2 regions of the Pallidibacillus thermolactis genome follow, and region 1 is predicted to be linked to the other one. Evidence: riboswitches for the same ligand, from Rfam matches in the RefSeq annotation. Region 1 holds a riboswitch; the other holds the start of a gene.
The links. Region 1 has a riboswitch for cobalamin ahead of OEV82_RS07040 (ribonucleoside-diphosphate reductase subunit alpha). Riboswitches for the same ligand answer to the same signal wherever they lie in the genome.
Positions count from the first base shown of each region.

Region 2: linked by a shared signal. The riboswitch ahead of OEV82_RS10230 (DUF4430 domain-containing protein) and the one ahead of OEV82_RS07040 (ribonucleoside-diphosphate reductase subunit alpha) in region 1 are both predicted to bind cobalamin.

Region 1 covers NZ_JAOUSE010000015.1:38,878-42,304, reverse strand. The annotation lists gene OEV82_RS07050 (dicarboxylate/amino acid:cation symporter) at 1-914, shown strand, start outside; gene OEV82_RS07045 (YuzL family protein) at 1,043-1,171, shown strand; cobalamin riboswitch at 1,400-1,597, shown strand; gene OEV82_RS07040 (ribonucleoside-diphosphate reductase subunit alpha) at 1,744-3,427, shown strand, end outside.
Region 2 covers NZ_JAOUSE010000030.1:11,008-14,434, reverse strand. The annotation lists gene zupT (zinc transporter ZupT) at 1-199, opposite strand, end outside; RNA gene ssrS (6S RNA) at 417-611, opposite strand; gene OEV82_RS10235 (PaaI family thioesterase) at 704-1,192, opposite strand; cobalamin riboswitch at 1,346-1,528, shown strand; gene OEV82_RS10230 (DUF4430 domain-containing protein) at 1,651-2,079, shown strand; gene OEV82_RS10225 (ECF transporter S component) at 2,088-2,597, shown strand; gene OEV82_RS10220 (hypothetical protein) at 2,653-2,946, opposite strand; gene OEV82_RS10215 (ABC transporter ATP-binding protein) at 3,213-3,427, opposite strand, start outside.

The sequences.
Region 1 (3,427 bases):
GGAATTATTCATTGGACGGAGAAGGATTTGAACCGAAAGAAACGCCACCAGTTATGGATACGTTACTCAATATTATTCCAACTAACCCTATAGAGGCAATGGCTACAGAAAATATGTTGCAAATGATTGTCTTTGCAATTTTTATCGGCTTTGCTTTATCTAAACTTCATAGCAAAGTGCAAGGTTTAGTAAAGTTGGTCGAGCAGGCAAATGATGTACTCATGTATCTAGTTCATGTCATCATGAAATTAGCACCGTATGGGGCATTTGCCTTAATAGCGACGGCAATTGGTGGGCAAGGAATCGATGCAATCTTGGCAATGAGTAAATACTTTTTGGTTGTAATATTTGTGTTCCTTCTTCATCTAGTCCTCGTTTATGGATCTGCAATTAAAGTTTTAGGAAAAATGAATCCGATTCAATTTTTTAAAGGTTTTTCTCCAGCAATGATTGTTGCTTTTAGTACGTCTAGTAGCAATGCTACTTTGCCTGTATCAATGGAAACTGCCCAAAAAAATCTCGGAGTTTCCAAAGTCGTTAGTGGTTTTGTACAACCGTTAGGAGCGACTATCAATATGGACGGAACAGCGATCATGCAAGGTGTTGCTACGGTGTTTATTGCACAAGTTGTAGGAGTTGAATTAACACTTGCTCAATTATTGACCGTTATATTAACGGCAACATTGGCAAGTATTGGTACGGCAGGTGTCCCTGGAGTTGGAATTATAATGTTGTCAATGGTATTAACATCTGTCGGCTTACCTGTTGAAGCAATTGCCTTAGTTCTTGGTGTTGACCGTTTAATTGATATGTGCCGTACAGCGATGAATATTACTGGGGATGCAGTTTGTACAGTTTATGTAGAGCGCACAGAACAAAATCGGAACGATACAGAAGTAGAAACTGTAAGCTAGTTTTAAATATACCGGAGTATATGGAAGTTCATATACTTCGGTTTTTGATTTATTAAAAGGTGAAAATATGAACATTTCTATGATAGCTTAACTCCATTTAAGGAATACTATTATTGGAGGTGATATCTATGCCAAAAAGAAAAGCAGATCCATCTACTATCGGTTTAAGTTCCCATGAAACAGAAGGGCAAGGGACGACCAATCGTGAAAAAGGACGCAAAATGAATTCGTCAAGAAAGAAGCAAAAAGGACTGTAAAAAAGTTTTCGATGTATATTAATTTGAATAATGCATGTATATTATGTTGGGGCTTTAAAACGCAAGCCCCTAAAATATTTTCAAATAAACGTCAATGGTCTTGAAAAACAATTTTATTAGATAGAAGAGAATCAATTTTTATTTATTGAGCGTGAATATAGTTGTAAATCGATTGATAATATGATAGTATTTCAATATGTTGTACGAATGAGTAAAATAAAATACATTATGTTGTGTTTGAGTTATGGTGACATGTTTCATGTCTTAAAAGGGAATCCAGTGAAAATCTGGAGCTGCCCCCGCAACTGTAAGTGTGGACGAATAAGCAAACCCACTGTATCGATTGCTGTAGCTGGTGTCGATATGGGAAGGGCTTTATTAGGAAGAAGCACGAGCCAGGAGACCTGCCATAACTTGAAGTTTCGATTCTTCGGGGTGTAAGAAGCTGAAACGATAGAAATTTTTTATAGTATAATACTATCATTTTATACTGCCTTTCTGTCGTTTTAAGCCGTTCATCCCGAATGAACGGTTTTTTTGTATTTATAAAGGAGGAAGCGGTAGTGAAAACGATGATGAACTATGAAACAAATCAACTGTTAGAGCTTATTGATGAATGGGCAAAAGGATTAAGTATCAAGACGGATACGTATAAAGAGAAAATATTAAAGTTCAATCATTTGGAAAACATCTTCGAAATTGATATCGATATTTTAATTAAATACGCGCTAGAAAATATTGATGAAGCAAATACAGAATGGACTTATTTTGCAGCTAGAATCTATTTACATATGTTATACAAAAAAGCTGCAGAAAACCGTGGCTATCCTTCTTCAAATCAATACGGTTCTTTCTATCATTTAATTTCTCTATTAATTGAAAAGGGAATCTATTCTCCAATACTATTAGAAAAATATTCTAAAAAAGAAATTGAATACTTCGGGAAACTGATAAAACCAGAACGAGACTTATTATTTACATACCCTGGTATTTACACATTAGCAACGCGATATCTTGCCGTGGATTTTGACAAAAAAACGTATGAATTGCCACAGGAACGTTGGATGATAATAGCCATGTATTTAATGCAGGACGAGTCGTTGCCAGAACGCACAAAACATGTAAAAGAAGCTTACTGGGCGTTAAGTCATTTATATATGACAGTTGCGACACCAACTCTGGCTAATGCCGGAAAAACTCATGGTCAATTATCTAGTTGTTTCATAGATACAGTCCATGATAGTTTACAAGCAATTTATGATAGCAATAGCGATATAGCTCAACTTTCAAAAAATGGCGGGGGAATAGGCGTATATATAGGGAAAATCCGTGCTAGAGGTAGTTCAATTAAAGGGTTTAAAGGTATGTCGAGCGGTGTTGTACCGTGGATTAAACAATTGAATAATACCGCTGTAAGCGTTGATCAGTTAGGGACGAGAAAGGGAGCGATATCTGTTTATTTAGATGTTTGGCACAGGGATATCGAAGACTTTCTAGATTTGAAATTAAATAATGGTGACGAACGTTTACGTGCCCACGATATATACACGGGTGTATGTATTCCTGACTTTTTCATGGAGCAAGTTGAAAAAAGAGGAGACTGGTATTTGTTCGATCCCCATGAAGTACGTCAAGTGATGGGTTTTTCTTTAGAGGATTACTATGATGAAACAAAAGGTGACGGATCTTGGAGGGAAAAATATAAGCAATGTATTCATGCAAATTTACAATCCATGAAGAAAGTACCGGCCATTGAAATCATGAAACGAATGATGCGCTCTCAGCTTGAAACAGGTGCTCCTTTTATGTTTTACCGTGATGAAGTGAACAGACAAAATCCAAATACCCATGAAGGTATGATTTATTGTTCTAATTTATGTACAGAAATTGTTCAAAATCAGTCCCCAACAAAATATATTGAAGAGAATATTGTCGAAGAAAATATCATTGTAAAAAAATACAAGTCTGGTGATTTTGTTGTATGTAATTTAAGTTCTATTAATTTAGGAAAGGCTGTTCCGGATAACGTTTTAGAACGATTAATACCTATACAAGTACGCATGCTTGATAATGTTATTGATATTAATACGCTGCCTGTAAAACAAGCTGAGATAACAAATAAAAAGTATCGTGCCATTGGTTTAGGAACCTTTGGTTGGCATCATTTATTAGCATTAAAAAATATAGAATGGGAAACCGAAGATGCGGTTCAATTTGCTGATGAACTATATGAAAAAATCGCTTATTTAACAATAA
Region 2 (3,427 bases), on a different contig from region 1:
CATTTACCAAGGCCTCTTCCGCTTTCATAAATATTTCGACAAAGGATATATAAATCATGACTCCCGCTGAAAACCCTAAAGCAAAGGAAAGGAATTTCGTATTTGTCCTCGATGTAAAAAAGGCAAGTAAGCTACCAATTCCTGTTGCCAAGCCGGCTATTAAGGTTAAAGTGAATGCGATTAATACATTTTCTGTCATCCGCTATTCTTCCTTTCCAAACTAAATATATGTTCTTATAGTGTTCCCTATATTTAACATATGTTCCAATGTTTAAAAATATATGGAAAAACAAAAAGTTTCCCTTGGTAAACATTTTAATACAAGGGAAAATATTCGACAACTATAAAGAATTACTTTCGAAACTTTCACGTTTAAACGACTTTATAATAAAAAAAACCAGTCTCCGAAGAAACTGGTTAAGGCCACTTTTGCCGTATTTGATAATGAAGTTTATAAACCACCACTCTTACAAGTGGGTGTTTGCAGAAGCGTTCCTGCATGCCCTTCAAGTCTTTTAGACGAAGATTTGTCATTCCCGCTTCATCTCTTAAACTCCCGATTTATTATTTAGGTTAAAACTTTATTAACATTACGTACAATGTAGCTCTTGATTAAAGATTAAATGATTTTGATATAGATTTCAATGGCTATCTTTTAATCTTTTGATATTGCATGTATTTCTCTAATTTGTACAGTATCTTCCTATTTTTTCTTAAATGTATCAGGCATGACAGCGGCAATCACCTCTCCTTTAGCACAAAAGATATCGTCTGCAAACATCTCCGTCACTACCTTCCATTTTTTCGGATGGATCTCTTCTACTGTACCAACTGCTTTTAAAAGTGCCCCTTCTGGCGTAGGTTTCAGATAATCTATATGTAAAGAAGCTGTGACAAAACGTGGAGGTTCTGTCCCATCGCCAATTTCGTGGCCATTTTTCCGATGAAGGACAAGGGCCGCTGAACCCATGCTATGACAATCGATTAAAGACGCAATTAATCCACCGTAAATAAAACCAGGAATGCCTATTTGATCTTTCGTTGGTCTATAGTATGTAACAGTCTGATTCGTGTTGTTTAACCAACCAGTCCGAAAATGGTGACCATCTTTATGTAATCTACCACAACCATAACACCAAGCAATCTCGTCCCTGTAATAATCCTGAACAGCTTTTTCAATAAATTCTTTCATACTATCTCCCCCTTTAAATTTTATTATAATAAATATTGTTCCAAATATTAATAATTATATATAGATGTAAAGTCCTTCTGTCTATATGTTTTCTTTATCATACTTTCAAAGTTTGACAGACTTAAAATTTCGTATTATTATTTTTATAAGAAAATTTCATAAGAAGAAATAGGTTGACTTGAAAAAGTCATTAAAAGGGAAGTTCGGTGTAAATCCGACGCGGTCCCGCCACTGTGAATGGGAGTTCTCTATTATTTTCCACTGTCTTTATAGATGGGAAGGAAATAGAGAATGATGATCATGAGCCAGGAGACCTGCCTATTTTCTAACGCCATAACCCTACGTGGATTTAGGGAGGTGTGTCTGCTGGAAAGAATTTTTTGTTCTTTCGTGCGCAAATACATCTCCTCCATGGGATGTTTTTTTTATGGCAAAAAATCTCAAAGGAGGATATTCGTATGAATCAAAAAAAATTACTCGCTGCTTTCCTTTTCTCGATCTTACTTATTTTAGTTGGTTGTCAAAATGGGGCCAAAGATACAACAACTGAGAATTCCACCCCTGCAAGTCAAGGAAATGAGACCAAACAGGAAGAAGTTCAAGAAATTACAGCAACAATTGAAATATTTGACTTGGAAGACAAGAAGGTTGAATCAAAAACCGTTGAATTGAAAGACAAACAATCTTTAATGGAAGTATTAAAAGAGAATTTTGAAGTTGATGAAACCAATGGATTTATCAATGGTGTTGGTGAATTACGTGCCAATAGTGATGAAAAACAATATATTGCTATTAAAGTGAATGGCGAATTAGCTGCTGTCGGTGCCAATGATTTAATAATTGAAGATGGTGACGTAGTGTCTTTAAGCCTTGAAGTTTGGGAGTAATATTTAAGATGAATGCCAAACGAATTAGTTTATTAGCAATGTTGATCACCATCGCCGTTGTCGGACGAATTATCTTTACCTTCATCCCGAACGTACAACCGATGACAACCATTATTATTATCGCCTCTTTTCTTGTCAGTCCTATGGAGGCGATTGTCATTGCTGTATTAAGTACAATTCTATCAAATTTATACTTAGGGATGGGGCCATGGGCAATATGGCAAGTATTGATTTGGGCAATGATTGGACTTATAAGTGGTTTATTAGGTAGAGTCCATACTAAAATACCGCTACCCATTCTTGTTATGTATGCGGGATTTTGTGGTTTATTTTACGGATTTATTATGTCTATTGCGATGTCCTTTATTATGGAAATGGACTTTTGGGTCTATTATTTAGCTGGACTTCCTTTTGATATGAGCCATGCTATTGGAAATATGGTGTTTTTTGCTATTCTATATCCTGTACTTTTTAGACTTTTTAAAAGAAAAAAAGTTGGATTAGATCGATGGATGTAAATGTTCTTTACAATTTATTTTGTTAATTTTAAAGGGGCTTTTGGAAATAGCTCCTTTATTTTATTTGGTATTGTTTAAATATTTTAATAAATGTTAACGCATCCGAATCAACGTGATAAGAGAATACCCCTTTATTTGTATGTAAATACAATATACCTCCATCTTTACCTAAGGGTTTATAAGAGATATCAAAAACCGTTTTTAATGGGAATTCATGATATTTCGTCGTTATTTTATCATGATATAAGTACATGTTTCGTTCTTCTTTAATTATCTTCTGTTTAAAGTCCATAAAATCAAGTTCACGTTTTACTACCATATACTTTTGCACCGCTAAGACCTTACTCAACGATCCCGCCTCCATTTCATTACTGTTCTAGTGTAACAAGTGAAACATATAAATTCAAAAATAACAAATAAAACTTTTAACGATACTTATAAAATTTACATTTTAATCTATTAATCTTTCTAATTGACACTTATAATGTGTTTAAATGACTACTTACGAAAAAAAGTTGACCCACTTTGGGTCAACCTTCTCACTAGGGGGAACTATAATGAATGGTCACAAATGTTTCACCAAGGAACAAACTTAACATAGAACCTTGTTTTCTATTATTTACCTTCTAGTTCCCGTTTATACTTTTCAAATTCTTTTGTTGTACAACGAACCCAGTGTCTTGGGCGGATTTCTCTGAATTGTGGTTGTTCACTTGTGTCTAGCTGAGATGGGTCATACACTTGACGGATACGATTGCGTTCATAATTCGGGTCGGGAAGTGGAACTGCTGAAAGAAGTGATTTTGTATAAGGATGTATAGGGTTCTTAT